DNA from 3 places in the Streptomyces sp. NRRL F-5755 genome. Region 1 is predicted to be linked to each of the others. Evidence: riboswitches for the same ligand, from Rfam matches in the RefSeq annotation. Region 1 holds a riboswitch; each other region holds the start of a gene.
The links. Region 1 has a riboswitch for cobalamin ahead of ADK86_RS12770 (CoA-acylating methylmalonate-semialdehyde dehydrogenase). Riboswitches for the same ligand answer to the same signal wherever they lie in the genome.
Positions count from the first base shown of each region.

Region 2: it holds a riboswitch for cobalamin, as region 1 does, so the genes downstream of both, ADK86_RS18945 (ribonucleoside-diphosphate reductase subunit alpha) here and ADK86_RS12770 (CoA-acylating methylmalonate-semialdehyde dehydrogenase) in region 1, are expected to answer to the same signal.
Region 3: it holds a riboswitch for cobalamin, as region 1 does, so the genes downstream of both, ADK86_RS15690 (FecCD family ABC transporter permease) here and ADK86_RS12770 (CoA-acylating methylmalonate-semialdehyde dehydrogenase) in region 1, are expected to answer to the same signal.

Region 1 covers NZ_LGCW01000103.1:60,583-65,150, forward strand. The annotation lists gene ADK86_RS12765 (acyl-CoA dehydrogenase family protein) at 1-912, opposite strand, end outside; gene ADK86_RS12770 (CoA-acylating methylmalonate-semialdehyde dehydrogenase) at 918-2,417, opposite strand; cobalamin riboswitch at 2,623-2,803, opposite strand; gene ADK86_RS12775 (short-chain fatty acyl-CoA regulator family protein) at 2,844-4,250, opposite strand; gene ADK86_RS12780 (hypothetical protein) at 4,471-4,568, opposite strand, start outside.
Region 2 covers NZ_LGCW01000230.1:12,715-17,282, forward strand. The annotation lists gene ADK86_RS18935 (TolB family protein) at 1-1,060, opposite strand, end outside; gene ADK86_RS18940 (TolB family protein) at 1,106-2,425, opposite strand; cobalamin riboswitch at 2,758-2,895, shown strand; gene ADK86_RS18945 (ribonucleoside-diphosphate reductase subunit alpha) at 3,055-4,568, shown strand, end outside.
Region 3 covers NZ_LGCW01000148.1:39,818-44,385, forward strand. The annotation lists gene ADK86_RS15680 (ABC transporter substrate-binding protein) at 1-381, opposite strand, end outside; gene ADK86_RS15685 (ABC transporter ATP-binding protein) at 390-1,184, opposite strand; gene ADK86_RS15690 (FecCD family ABC transporter permease) at 1,222-2,322, opposite strand; cobalamin riboswitch at 2,423-2,554, opposite strand; gene ADK86_RS15695 (FABP family protein) at 2,563-3,126, opposite strand; gene ADK86_RS15700 (DsrE family protein) at 3,385-3,750, shown strand; gene ADK86_RS15705 (DUF3099 domain-containing protein) at 3,797-4,078, opposite strand; gene ADK86_RS15710 (DUF1416 domain-containing protein) at 4,202-4,489, opposite strand; gene ADK86_RS15715 (sulfurtransferase) at 4,545-4,568, opposite strand, start outside.

The DNA.
Region 1 (4,568 bases):
CAGCGCGCGGGCGGCGGCCAGCTCCGTCGCCATGTCGGCGAGGCGGAATTGCAGCGCCTGTGCGTCCAGCAGCCGCCCGCCGAACGCCTCCCGGTCCGCGAGGTACGCCTGCGCCGCGTGCAGGGCGCTCTGCCCACCGCCGAGGGAGCAGGCGGCGATGCCGAGCCGGCCGCCGTTCAGGCCGCTCATCGCGATGCGGAAACCGTCGCCCTCCGCGCCGAGCCGCCGATCGGCGGGGACACGCACCTCGTCGAGGATCACCTGCCGGGTGGGCTGCGCGTTCCAGCCCATCTTCTTCTCGTTCGGGCCGAACGAGAGCCCCGGATCGTCCCGCTCGACGATGAACGCGGAGATGCCGCCCGGACCGTCCTCGCCGGTACGGGCCATCACCACGTACACCCGCGAGGTCCCGGCACCGGAGATGAACTGCTTGACGCCGGTGAGCACATAGTCGTCGCCGTCGCGCACCGCGCGGGTGCGCAGCGCCGCCGCGTCGGACCCGGCGCCCGGCTCGGTCAGGCAGTAGCTGCCCAGGTCCGCCATCGAACACAGGCCGGGCAGCAGGCGGGCGCGCTGCGCCTCGTCGCCGTACCGGTCGATCATCCAGGCGACCATGTTGTGGATGGACAGATAGCCCGCGATGGACGGGCAGGCGGTGGCCAGCACCTCGAAGACCAGCACGCCGTCCGCCCGGCTCAGCGCGGAGCCGCCGGACCGCTCCCGTACGTAGATCCCGCCGAGCCCCAGCGCGGCGGCCCTGCGCAGCACGTCCACGGGGAAGTGCTTGTCCTGGTCCCAGGCCACGGCGTGCGGCGCGATGTGCTCCTGCGCGAAGTCCAGCGTCGTCTCCACGATGGCGAGCTGGTCCGGGGTGAGGGATGCGGTCGTGGTGGCGGTGGTCATGACGCTCATCGCGCTCAGCCCATCGTCGGGATGGTGAAGCTCGCGCCTTCCTTGACCCCGGAGGGCCAGCGCGAGGTGACGGTCTTGGTGCGGGTGCAGAAGCGGATCGCGTCCGGGCCGTGCTGGTTCAGGTCGCCGAAGCCGGACCGCTTCCAGCCGCCGAAGGTGTGGTACGCGACCGGCACCGGGATCGGGACGTTGACGCCGACCATGCCGGTGTTCACCCGGCGGCCGAAGTCCCGTGCGGTGTCCCCGTCCCGGGTGAAGATCGCCACGCCGTTGCCGTACGGGTGCTCCGTGGGCAGCCGCACCGCCTCCTCGTAGTCCGCCGCCCGTACCACCGACAGCACCGGCCCGAAGATCTCCTCCTGATAGATGCGCACGTCCGGGGTGACCCGGTCGAAGAGCGAGGCGCCCGCGAAGAAGCCGTCCTCGTGGCCGGGCAGCGTGAAGCCCCGACCGTCCACGACCAGTTCGGCGCCCTCCGTGACGCCGAGGTCGACATACGCGCGCACCCGGTCCAGCGCGTCCCGGCCGACCAGCGGCCCGAAGTCGGCGTGCGGGTCGTCGCTGCGGCCGATGCGCAGCGTGCCGATCCGCTCCTTGAGCCGCGCCACCAGCGCCTCGGCCGTCTCCTCGCCCACCGGTACGGCGACCGAGACCGCCATGCAGCGCTCGCCCGCCGACCCGTACCCGGCGCCGACCAGCGCGTCCACCGCCTGGTCGAGGTCGGCGTCCGGCATCACGATCAGGTGGTTCTTGGCGCCGCCGAAGCACTGGGCGCGCTTGCCGTGCGCCGCGGCGGTCGCGTAGATGTGCGCGGCGACGGGCGTCGAGCCGACGAAGCCCAGCGCCTCGACGCGCGGGTCCTCCAGCAGCGTGTCCACCGACTCCTTGCCGCCGTGCACGACGTTGAGGACACCCGGCGGCAACCCCGCCTCCAGGAACAGTTCGGCCAGCCGCAGCGGCACCGACGGCGCCCGCTCGGACGGCTTGAGCACGAACGCGTTGCCGCAAGCGAGGGCCGGTGCGGCCTGCCACAGCGGGATCATCGCGGGGAAGTTGAACGGGGTGATCCCGGCGACCACACCGATGGGGCGGCGCAGCGAGTGCACATCGATGCCGGTCCCCGCGTTGTCGGTGAACTCGCCCTTGAGCAGGTGCGGGATACCGGCCGCGAACTCCACCACCTCCAGCCCGCGCTGAAGATCGCCGTGCGCGTCCGGGATCGTCTTGCCGTGCTCGCCCGACAGCAGCCGGGCCAGCGACTCCCGCTCGCCCTCGACCAGGCGCAGGAATTCGAGCAGCACCCGGGCGCGCCGCTGCGGGTTCCACTCGCCCCACTCCGGCTGTGCCGCCGCCGCGTCGGCGATCGCGGCCGTCGTCTCGTCCCGGTCCGCGAGCGGGACGCGGGCCTGCACGGTGCCGGTGTTGGGGTCGTACACATCGCCGTATGCACCCGATGTTCCCGGTGTGTGCTTGCCGCCGATGAAATGGGTCAGTTCTCGGACCATGGGAGCCTGCTCTCGTCAGGTGAGACCCGGGGATGGCACGGCCGGGCGCGCGAGCGGCGCGGAGGGCGCGCGGCACGCGGCGGGGCCGTGGGACGCGAAAGGCGTGGAACCGTCAGTCCGCGGGCGGTGCCGCGGGCCGGGCCGGATCACCTGGGCCGTGGGTACGCACCGGTGCCATGCGTGTCTGCTCCATCCTCGTGGACAACACGGAAGAAACACCCGCGGCCGGTATCCTGGCTTCCGGATCACCGCGCGCCGCCCGCCTTCCCGACGCGTTCGCGTCAGTGGCGTCCTGCTCGGCGGCGCACTCCCCGGTCACAGTGGCGGGACCGCGCCGGTTTCGCACCGGCTTCCCTGCACCGCGGGCCGTGCTCACGAACATATAGTTGGACGCCCTAGTAAGTCCAGAGCGGCCGGCCGCCGGCCTCAGTCCCCCCGCACCGGATACGGCACGAACGTGCTGCGGTTCTCGTCGATGACCAGTGCCCGGCCGAGCGGCGGCACGGACCGCTGCGGGCACTCCAGCCGTTCGCAGACCCGGCAGCCCATGCCGATCGGCGTGGCCGCCGCGGCGTTGTCCAGGTCCAGCCCGTCGGAGTAGACGAGCCGCGACGCGTGCCGGATCTCGCAGCCCAGGCCGATGGCGAAGGTCTTGCCCGGATCGCCCCAGCCGCCGCGGTGCCGGGTGACCGTACGCGCCGTCCACAGATAGCGGCGGCCGTCCGGCATCGCCGCGATCTGCACATGGATGCGGCTGGGCGCGGTGAACGCCTCGTAGACGTTCCACAGCGGGCACGTGCCGCCCGCCCGCGAGAAGTGGAAGCCGGTCGCGGACTGTCGCTTGGACATGTTGCCCGCCCGGTCGACCCGTACGAACGAGAACGGCACCCCGCGCCGGCGCGGCCGCTGCAAGGTGCTCAGCCGGTGGCACACCGTCTCGTAGCCGAGGCCGAAGCGGTCGGTCAGCCGCTCGATGTCGTACCGCAGTTCCTCCGCCGCGGCGTGGAACGGCCCGTACGGCAGCACCAGCGCCGCCGCGAAGTAGTTGGCCACGCCGATCCGGGCCAGCGACCAGGTGGCCGACCCCTCCTCGAAGTCCTCCGAGGCGGGCCGCGACAGCTCGTCACCGGCCTCCAGCAGGGCCAGCTGGGTCGCCATGCGGAAGGCCCGCTGGCCGGGGCGCAGCCCCGCCGACAGGCGCAGCACCCGGGCGGCCGGGTCGTAGTGGTGCAGCGGCCCGTCGGGGGTGTCGAGGATGCGTACGCCGTGCCGCTCGGTGAGCCGGGCGGCCAGCGCGCGCCCCACCTCGCCGGGGCGGATGCCCAGTTCGGCGGCGAGCGCCTCGGCGGCGGTATCCGCTTCGTGCAGATAGTTCTGCCGCCGGTAGAAGAACTCGCGGATCTCCTCGTGCGGCGACAGCGGCGCGGCCGGGTCGGCAGTCCCGTCCCGCCCCTCCGCCACCTCCGCCAGCCGCTCGGTCAGCGCCCGGTTGCGCCGCCCCAGATCCAGCAGGACGGAGGCCACGGCGGGCTGCCGCGAGGCGAGTTCGGACAGCTCGGCGGGGGAGACCTGGGCGGCGGCCAGCTCGTCGGCCAGCGCCTCGCGCAGGTCCGCCAGCACGCGGCTGGTGTCCCGCTCGGCGAAGAACCCCGGGTCCACCCCGAACGCCTCGGTCAGCCGCAGCAGTACGGGCACGGTCAGCGGCCGCGAGTCGTGCTCCATCTGGTTCAGGTAGCTGGGCGAGATGGCCAGTATGCGGGCCAGCGCGGCCTGGCTGAGCCCCCGCTCCTCCCGCAGCCGGCGCAGCCGCGCCCCGGCGTAGATCTTGCTCACGGTGCCCCCTCCGTCGCTGCCGCGCGGCACACCTTAGTGGCCGTACGGGTGGCGGGGCTTCGCAACCTTGGCAGAAAGGGGTGGGAGACGGGCAGATCTCTGCTGCGGGGGCGGTTGGCGACACCAGGCGCTCAGAGGGCGGAGATTCGCAGCGTTCACCGGCCGGGGCATGGCCGACGGTGGCCGGACGGGCGCCGAGAGCCCCGCGATACCTGCGGCGTTACCGCTCCGCCTCGTCCCACGCCGTGCCGAGAAGGCCCGCGTGGCTGGTCAGCAGGGCGACGAGGGCGGCGGTCACCCGGGGGTCCCACCCGTCGG
Region 2 (4,568 bases), on a different contig from region 1:
AGCCGGTCTGCGGCTGCTTGCCGTCGTAGGTGTACGACATCTGCTCCGTCGTGCCCTTGAGAAGGTCCCGTACGAACAGGTCCGCCCGGCCGGTCGGGTGGCCGGGCACCACTTCCCCGTACTGGCTGGAGAAGACCGCGTAGCGGCCGTCGGGGCTGAGCGAGGCGTTCCAGGCGCCGACCGTCTCGCCGGTGGAGGAGAGGCTGCCCACGCCGGTGCGGCCGGTGTCCAGGTCGTGCACGTAGAACGGGTAGCTGTGCGGTCTGCGCAGATCGGCCCGGTCGCGGGCAGCCGCGGCCGGGTCCGGGCGCAGGTTGGCGGCCTTGGAGATGAAGCCGACCGTACGGCCGTCGTAGGTGATCACCGGGTTGGCGGAGGGGCCGTTGGCCTGCTCTCCGGTGGCGGTGACGCTCACCCGCTTGACCGTGCCCGTCTTCCGGTCGCGGACGAAGATGTCCTGGGCCTTGTTGGTGTCCCCGGGCACCAGGTCCTCACGGCTGGAGGCGAACGCCACGTACCGGCCGTTGGCGCTGATCACCGGCATCTGGGAGCCCTGCTTGCCCTGCGGGGGCCGCCCGTCGAGGGTGACGCTCTCGGTGCGCCCGGTCCTGCGGTCGTGCACGAAGATGTCGGTGGCGGCGTTGGTGTCGCCCGGCACGAGGTGGGCGGCGTCGGAGGCGAAGGCGACGTAGCGGCCGTCGGCGCTGATGGTGGGCGTGGACGACCAGGAGTCGGCCTGGGTGCCGTCGCTCGCGACGTTGACCCGTTCGACGGCGCCGGTGCGCAGGTCCTTCACGAAGATGTCCGGCTGCCCGTTGGTGTCGCCGGGCACCAGGTTCGTCGCGTCGGAGTCGAAGACGGCGAACCGGCCGTCGGCGCTGATCATCGAACCGGACGAGCCGCCGTTGCCCTGCGTGCCGTCGGCGGCGACGCTGGCCCGCTCGGTGCCGGACGGCGGCGCGGGCTGCGCGGCGGCCGTCGTTGCGGGCAGCAGCGCGGCGAGTGCGCACACCCCCGTGACGGCGGCGAGTCTTCGTACGGTGCTGCGGGTGGACCTCATGGCGGGTTCTCCTCCTGGTGGGTACGTGGATGCGTCGCCGTTGCGTCAGCGCGGGAGCCGGCGGACGAAGACATCGCCCGTCCCGTTCGTGTCACCGGGCACCAGTCCGTCGTCGCGCGAGTCGAAGACCGCGAGCCGGCCGGTGGCGTCGGGCACCGCGACGTTGGTCCAGGAGGACGACTGGCCGCCGTCCGCGGTGACGTTGATCCGCTCGACCCGCCCGGTGCGCAGGTCGCGGACGAAGGCGTCCACCTGGCCGTTGGTGTCGCCGGGCACCAGGTTCGTCGCCGTGGAGGTGAAGAAGAGCCGCCGGTTGTCCGCGCTGAGCCGCCCGTCGGAGGACCAGCCGTTGCCCTGCGCCCCGTCGTGCGCGCGGGACACCAGCCGGGTGGTGCCCTTCTCCAGGTCGCGGTCGAAGATGTCGTACGTGCCATTGGTGTCGCCCGGCACCACGTCGTCGGCAACCGAGGTGAAGACCGCGTGCCGGCCGTCGGGGCTGAGCCGCGGGAACGGCGACACGCCGACCACGGCGCCGGTCGAGCCGAGGCTCGCCACGCTCGTCCGGCCGGTGTCCAGGTCGTGGACGTACATGGGGTCCTGCGGCGGCGGGCGGCGGAAGCCGGGACCGGCGGGGGTGAGATTCGTCGCCTTGGAGGTGAACGCCACCCGGCGGCCGTCGGCGCTGATCGACGGGAAGCCGGAGGGGCCGTCGGGCTGGGTGCCGTCGCTCGCCACACTGACGCGTTGCGTCGTTTTCTTCTGCACATCGTGGACGAAGACGTCCAGGCGCTCGTTGGTGTCGCCGGGCACCAGGTCCGCGCGGTACGAGCCGAAGGCGAGGTGGCGGCCGCTGCCGCTGAGGGCGAAGTTCTGGACCCCGTAGCCGTACGGGGACGTGCCCGCGCCCGCGGTGGGGCTCGTGGTGCGGCCGGTCAGCCGGTCGTGGACGAACACGTCGCCCTCGCCGTTGGTGTCGCCGGGCACCAGGTTCGACGCCGAGGAGTAGAAGGCCACGTACCGCCCGTCGGCACTGATCTCGGGTGATCCGGACAGGGCGTTGCCGCTGGTGCCGTCACCGGCGACGCTGACCAGGTCGACCTTTCCCGTCCGTAAATCCTTGACGTAGACGTCCTGTTGGCCGTTGGCGTCGGCAGGTCCCAGATTGGTGGCTTCCGAGGTGAATGCCACGAACCGCCCGTTCGCGCTGAGCGTCGGACCGCCCGAGAAACCGTTTCCCTGCGTCCCGTCGGCAGCGACGCTGACCCGTTCGGTCGCCGGGGCGGCCGGCCGCGCGGCAGCGGCCGTCGCGGGCAGCCCCCCCGCCACGGCACACGCTCCGGCCAGCAGCCCCACGGTCCTGGCCACGCCACGCGCAGCACCGTTTCTTCGCATGTTTCCCCCCTCACATCACGTCCCCCACCCGCCCCGCCGGGCGACGGAGCAGACAAGGAGCCAATACGCTTCAGGAGTCCCGGTCAACGCATCAGGGACATTCCGCGCCACCAATACGCCCCCTGCATCAGCCCCCGTCCAGGAGGGCCGTCAGCCCCCGGCCGCAAGGCCCGCAACGGCTCCAGGAAGCCTTCGCAGGGGCGCCGCAGAGCCTCTGCGAACGACGCCGGAACGGCTGCCGAATACCACGGCTCGGGACAACCCCGTTACAACGCGACACAAGATATGGGGGTGGGTGCACGAGGCAGCACAAGATGTATGCTCGTGCTCGCTGTCGTCGCAGGGGAATCCGGTGCGAATCCGGAACTGTCCCGCAACGGTGTACGAAGTGCGGCAATCCGCACCCGTGAGTCCGAAGACCTGCCCGCAGTACGCCCGCGCCACCCCCGGCGCGGTCGTCGATACGTCCGGGCCTCGCGGGTTGGGCCGGTGGACGCTGCGCGGTGTGCCCGCGCGCCCCTCGCCGTGCCAGGGGTGCCGCACGCCCGTACGCGGCCGTCGCGCTCCTCCCCCGGCCCCCGCCGAGTGAGGGAGAGCAGCACGTGACCATCGCGCCAACGGAGCCCGCGTCAACCCAGCAGGTCGTGCAGCCCGCGAAGGACACGAAGCCCCGGCAGGACGCCGGCGGCCGGGCCGAGGACGGCCCCGGCGCCGCGCTGCTGCGCACGCTGACCGACCTCACCGCCGACCTGGACGCCACCGACCCCGGCAAGATCGCCGCCGCCGCGCTGCGCGGCCGCCACGCCGGCTCCGACGAGGCCGAACTGCGCTCGCTGGCCATGGAGGCCGCCGCCGGCCTGATCGGCGACGAGCCGCAGTACTCCAAGCTGGCCGCCCGCCTGCTGACCCGCGCCATCGCGGAGGAGGCGGCCGCGGAGGGGGCGACCGCCTTCTCCGCCTCCGTCGCCACCGGCCACCGCGAGGGCCTGATCGCCGACGACACGGCGGAGTTCGTACGGACCCACGCGGCGCGCCTGGACGCGCTGGTCGACCGGGCCCTGGCGGATGGCGCCGACGACCGGTTCGGCTACTTCGGCCTGCGCACCCTGCACTCCCGCTACCTGCTGCGCCACCCGATCTCCCGGCAGGTCATCGAGACCCCGCAGCACTTCCTGCTGCGCGTGGCCTGCGGCCTGGCCGAGGGCCACAGCGAGCGGGCCGTGGACGACGTCGCCGAGCTGTACCGGCTGACCAGCACGCTGTCGTACCTGCCGTCCTCCCCCACCCTCTTCAACTCCGGCACCCGGCACCCGCAGATGTCCTCCTGCTACCTGCTGGACTCCCCGCTGGACGAGCTGGACTCGATCTACGACCGCTACCACCAGGTCGCGCGCCTGTCCAAGCACGCCGGCGGCATCGGCCTGTCGTACTCCCGGGTGCGTGCCCGCGGCTCGCTGATCCGCGGCACCAACGGCCACTCCAACGGCATCGTGCCGTTCCTGCGCACCCTGGACGCCTCGGTCGCGGCCGTGAACCAGGGCGGCCGGCGCAAGGGCGCGGCCTGCGTCTACCTGGAGACCTGGCACGCGGACCTGGAGGAGTTCCTGGAGCTGCGCGACAACACGGGCGAGGACGCCCGGCGCACCCACAACCTGAACATCGCGCACTGGATCCCCGACGAGTTCATGCGCCGCGTCGAGGCCGACGCCGACTGGTCGCTGTTCTCCCCCAGCGACGTGCCGGAGCTGGTGGACCTGTACGGCGACGAGTTCGACGCGGCGTACCGCAAGGCGGAGGCCGCGGGCCTGGCCGTCAAGCAGGTCCCGGCGCGCATCCTGTACGCGCGGATGATGCGCACCCTCGCCCAGACCGGCAACGGCTGGATGACCTTCAAGGACGCCGCCAACCGCACCGCCAACCAGACCGCCGAGCCCGGCAAGGTGGTGCACTCCTCGAACCTGTGCACCGAGATCCTGGAGGTCACCGACGACGGTGAGACCGCGGTCTGCAACCTCGGCTCGGTCAACCTTGCCGCTCACCTGGGTGACAACGGCGAGATGGACTGGGAGCGGCTGGACGCCACGGTCCGTACGGCCGTGACCTTCCTGGACCGCGT
Region 3 (4,568 bases), on a different contig from region 1:
CTTGGCGTCCAGGGCCAGTTCCTTGGTGATCGCCTTCTTGGACAGCCAGGGCACCTTGCCGTACGCGTCCTTCCAGGCGACGGCGTCGATCTTGCCCCGGTATTCGGGCATCACGTACCCGGCCATGTGGTCCTCCAGCCCGAGCGCGAACATGATGTCCGCGATCCCGACGTCGTTGGTGACCACCCGTTGTGGCGCCTTGTCGTACGTGGTCTTCGTGCCGCAGTTCTCGATGGTGACCGGGTAGTGCCCGGACCGTCCGGAGCCGGAAGCCTTGGCGGAGTCTCCCTTCCCGTCCTCGGCGACGTGCGCGCCGCAGCCGGTGAGCGCGGCGAGCGCGAGGGCGGTGAGCAGGGCGGCGGAGCGGTGGCGGGTGCGCATGAAGGTCCTCATGGGGTGGTCGGTGCGCCGGTACGGCCGGGCAGGCGGTCGAACAGCAGCTGGACGGCGCCGGTCTCGGGGTGCGGTACGCGGTGCGCGCGCACCCCGAAGACCTCGGCGAGCAGTTCCGGAGCCAGTACGTCGTGCGGCGCGCCGGAGGCGACGATCCGGCCGCCGGAGATGACGTACAGCTCGTCGCAGTGCCCGGCCGCCAGATTGAGGTCGTGCAGCGCGGTCAGCACCGTCAGTCCGCTGTCCCGCACCAGCGTCAGCAGCTCCAACTGCTGCGCGATGTCGAGGTGGTTGGTCGGCTCGTCCAGTACGAGCACCTTCGGTTCCTGGGCCAGCGCGCGGGCGATCAGGACGCGCTGCTTCTCGCCGCCGGACAGGCTCAGGAAGGCCCGCTCGGCCAGGTGCGCGGCGCCGGTGCGGTCCAGCGCGCGCTCGCACACCCGCAGGTCCGCGGCGCTGGGGCGCCCCGATCCGCGCTGGTGCGGCAGCCGCCCCATGGCGACCACCTCGGCGGCCGTGAAGCCGAATTCGGTCGCCGACTCCTGCGGCAGCGCGGCCAGTTGGCGGGCTCCCTCGCGTACGTCCATGGCGTGCAGGTCGGCGCCGTCCAGCCGTATCGCCCCGGCGGCGGGGCGCAGCGCCCGGTACGCGCAGCGCAGCAGCGTGGACTTGCCGCTGCCGTTGGGCCCGACCAGCCCGACGACCCGGCCGCTGCCGGCGTGCAGGGTGATGTCGTGCACGAGCCGGGCCCCGGCCACGTCCACGGACACCGCGTCGATATCGAGCCGCATCAGACCTCGCCTCCGGACGATGTGCCGTATCCCCGCATCACGCCCCGCCCCCGAACGAGTAGCCGCGCCGCCGCATCAGCAGGACGAAGCACGGCACCCCGATGACGGCCGTGATCACCCCGACCGGCAGCTCCACGGGCGCCAGCAGCACCCGGGACAGGATGTCCACCCACACCAGCAGCACCGCGCCCAGCAGCGGCGCCACCGCCAGCACGCGGCGGTGCCCCGCGCCCACCAGCATCCGCGTCACATGCGGCACCATCAGCCCGACGAACCCGATCGCCCCGCTGACCGCGACGACCGCGCCGGTGACGGCCGCCGTGACCGCGAACAGCTCCCGGCGCAGCCGTCCCGGGTCCACGCCGAGCGCGGCGGCCGACTCGTCGCCCATGGCGAGCGCGTTCAGGCGGCCCGCGGAGAGCGTCAGGTACAGCAGCGCGCCGGCCACCGCGGCGGCGGCGACCGGTACCGAGCCCCAGCCCGCGCCGCTGAGGCTGCCGAGCAGCCACATCATCGCGGAGCGCGCCGCCTCGCCGTGGTCATGGGCGAAGATCATCAGCGTGGAGACGGCGGAGAAGCCGTAGTACATCGCGGAGCCGGTCAGGACCAGGCGCAGCGGGGTCAGACCGTGCGCGCTGCGGGCCGCCGCGTACACCAGCACCATGGCCAGCAGCGCCGAGCCGAACGCGGCGGTGGACAGCGCCCACACGCCGAGCGCGCTGAGCGAACCGAAGAGCAGGACCGCGTTGGCGCCGACCGCGGCGCCGGAGGAGATGCCGAGCACGAACGGGTCGGCGAGCGCGTTGCGCACCAGGGCCTGCACGGCGACGCCGATGGCGGAGAGCCCGGCGCCGACCACGGCGGCCAGCACGGCGCGCGGGAAGCGCAGCTCCCACACGATGGTGTACGCGGAGACCTCGTCCGGGGCGATGGTGCCGCCGGTCAGCCCCGCGCCGAGGTAGCGCAGCACATCGGTCCACCCCACGCCGGATGCGCCGAGGCCGACGCCGCACAGCAGTGAGGCGAGCAGCGCCAGGACCAGCCCGGCGGCCAGCGGCACGGTACGCACCGGGGCGGCGGTACGGCGCGGCCCGGAGGTGGGCTCCGGGGGAGCGGCGGTACGGGCGGAGGCGGCCAAGGGGACGTACGCCTTCGGCTCGGGCCGCTTCCGTACGGTAAGGGTGACGGCGCGTGGCGCGAGGCCGGCGGCGGAGTCCCCTCGCAGTCCACGGCGAGTTGTCAGGAACGGGCGCCCCCGCGGGCGATCGGGCTTGCGGAAGCAGGCTTCCGCTTACCGTTGCGGGTCAGCGCCGGACTCTCACCGGACTTCCCCCGCGGGGCGCTGTGTGACGATGTGCTGTCTTCTTGAAGAAGCTGTCTACTTGAAGAACGCGATGCCGTCGTCCGGCAGGTCCTTGATGTCCTTGGCCCACTCGCGCGGGTCGACGACCTTCTTCAGGTGCGCGGACATGTACGGGCGCAGCGGGACCTCGGGGGTGGCCTTCTCGCCGACCCACATCAGGTCGCTGTTCACATAGCCGTACAGGCGCTTGCCGCCGCTGTACGGGCCAGAGGCGGCGGTGCGCGCGACGGCGTCGGTGGCCAGGTCGATCTGCGGCTTCTGGTCGGCGAGCTCGCCGTACCAGACCTCCGCGACCCCACCGTCGCGGATCATCACGATCTCGACCTTGCGGTCCTTGTCGATGCGCCAGTAGCCGGACTCGGTCTCCAGCGGAGCGACCTTCTTGCCCTCGCCGTCGAGCACCCAGCTGTGCGAGGTGTACTCCAGGAAGTCGCGGCCGTCGTGGGTGAAGGTGACCTCCTGGCCGAAGTTGCACTTCTCGGAACCGGGGAAGTCGGCGACGCCCGCGCCCTCCCAGTTGCCCAGCAGGAAGGCGAGGGGCACGAGGGCCGGGTTCAGGTCGGACGGGATCTCGATCATCAGCTCAGGCGATCTGTATTGGGGGAGGTTCTGGTCTGTCCGGCGGGGGTCAGCGCTGGCCCTGGTACAGCTTCTTCCAGGTCAGCCCGGCGAAGGCGACGACGCCGACGGCGACCAGGACGAGCAGGGTGGTGAAGACTGCCTCAAGCACGAGCGCGCTCCTCGGACGTCAGTGAGGTGTTACGGACCGGGAGCGAGTCTAGTCGGCGTGGCCGGGGGCAGCGCTGTGAGGTCCGCCGCGCGCCCTAGAGTGGCCACATGGCGAAGAAGCTGGTGATCAAGGTGACGGCGGGGGCGGACGCTCCCGAGCGGTGCTCACAGGCGTTCACCGTGGCGGCGGTGGCCGTGGCGAGCGGGGTGCAGGTCTCGCTGTGGCTGACCGGCGAGTCGGCGTGGTTCGCGCTGCCGGGCCGCGCGGCGGAGTTCGAGCTGCCGCACGCGGCCCCGCTCCCCGACCTGATCGAGTCGATCACGGCGGGCGGCGGCACCATCACCGTGTGCACGCAGTGCGCGGCGCGCCGGGACATCGAGGAGAAGGACCTGATCGAGGGCGCCCGCATCGCCGGGGCGCAGGTCTTCGTCAGCGAGGTCATGCCGGACGGCGTGCAGGCGCTGGTGTACTGAGGCGGGCGCCTGCGGCCAGGAAGCGGGCGGGCCGGGCGTACGCGGCTCAGCGGCGCCCGTGGCCGTGATCGTCGAGCTCGCGCCACCACCGGTCCGACTCCGGGTCGCCGGACTCGTCCCACCAGCGCTCACCCGGCTCCCGCCGGTTGCCGGTGATCGCCGCGAACGGCGGGATGACCATGGCGACCACGCACATCGCCACGGCCGCCGGCACGGACCACAGCCGCACCACACCCCACGCCAGCACGAACAGGGTGATGCACACGCCCATCAGGGCGAAGTACCGGCGGTGCCGGCGCTGCGCGGGCGGACGCTGGTGCGCGGACATGTTTCCACCGTAGGTCCGGTGGGGGTGCCTGGGAAGCGCGGAGGGCCGCACCCCCAGCCAAGGCGTCCAAACCCCTGGGGTGCGGCCCTCCGGCCGTACGCGCGTACGTATGGGTCGCCGTCGTCAGACGGCGATCGCGACCTCCGCGAGGCCGCCCTGCTGGGCGACCACGGTGCGGTCGGCGGTCGCGCCCGGCACCAGCGCGCGCAGCGTCCAGGTGCCCTCGGCCGCGTAGAAGCGGAACTGCCCGGTCGCCGAGGTGGGGACCTCCGCGGTGAACTCGCCGGTGCTGTCCAGCAGGCGCACGTAACCGGTGACGGGCTGGCCGTCGCGGGTCACGCTGCCCTGGATGGTGGTCTCGCCCGGCTTGATCGTCGAAGCGTCCGGGCCGCCGGCCTGTGCTCCACACATGTCGGTACTTCCTTGGAGGGTTGAGGGGTACGGGGGCGGTACTGCGGCGGTGCGCCTACTTTGCGGCGCCCAGCTCGAT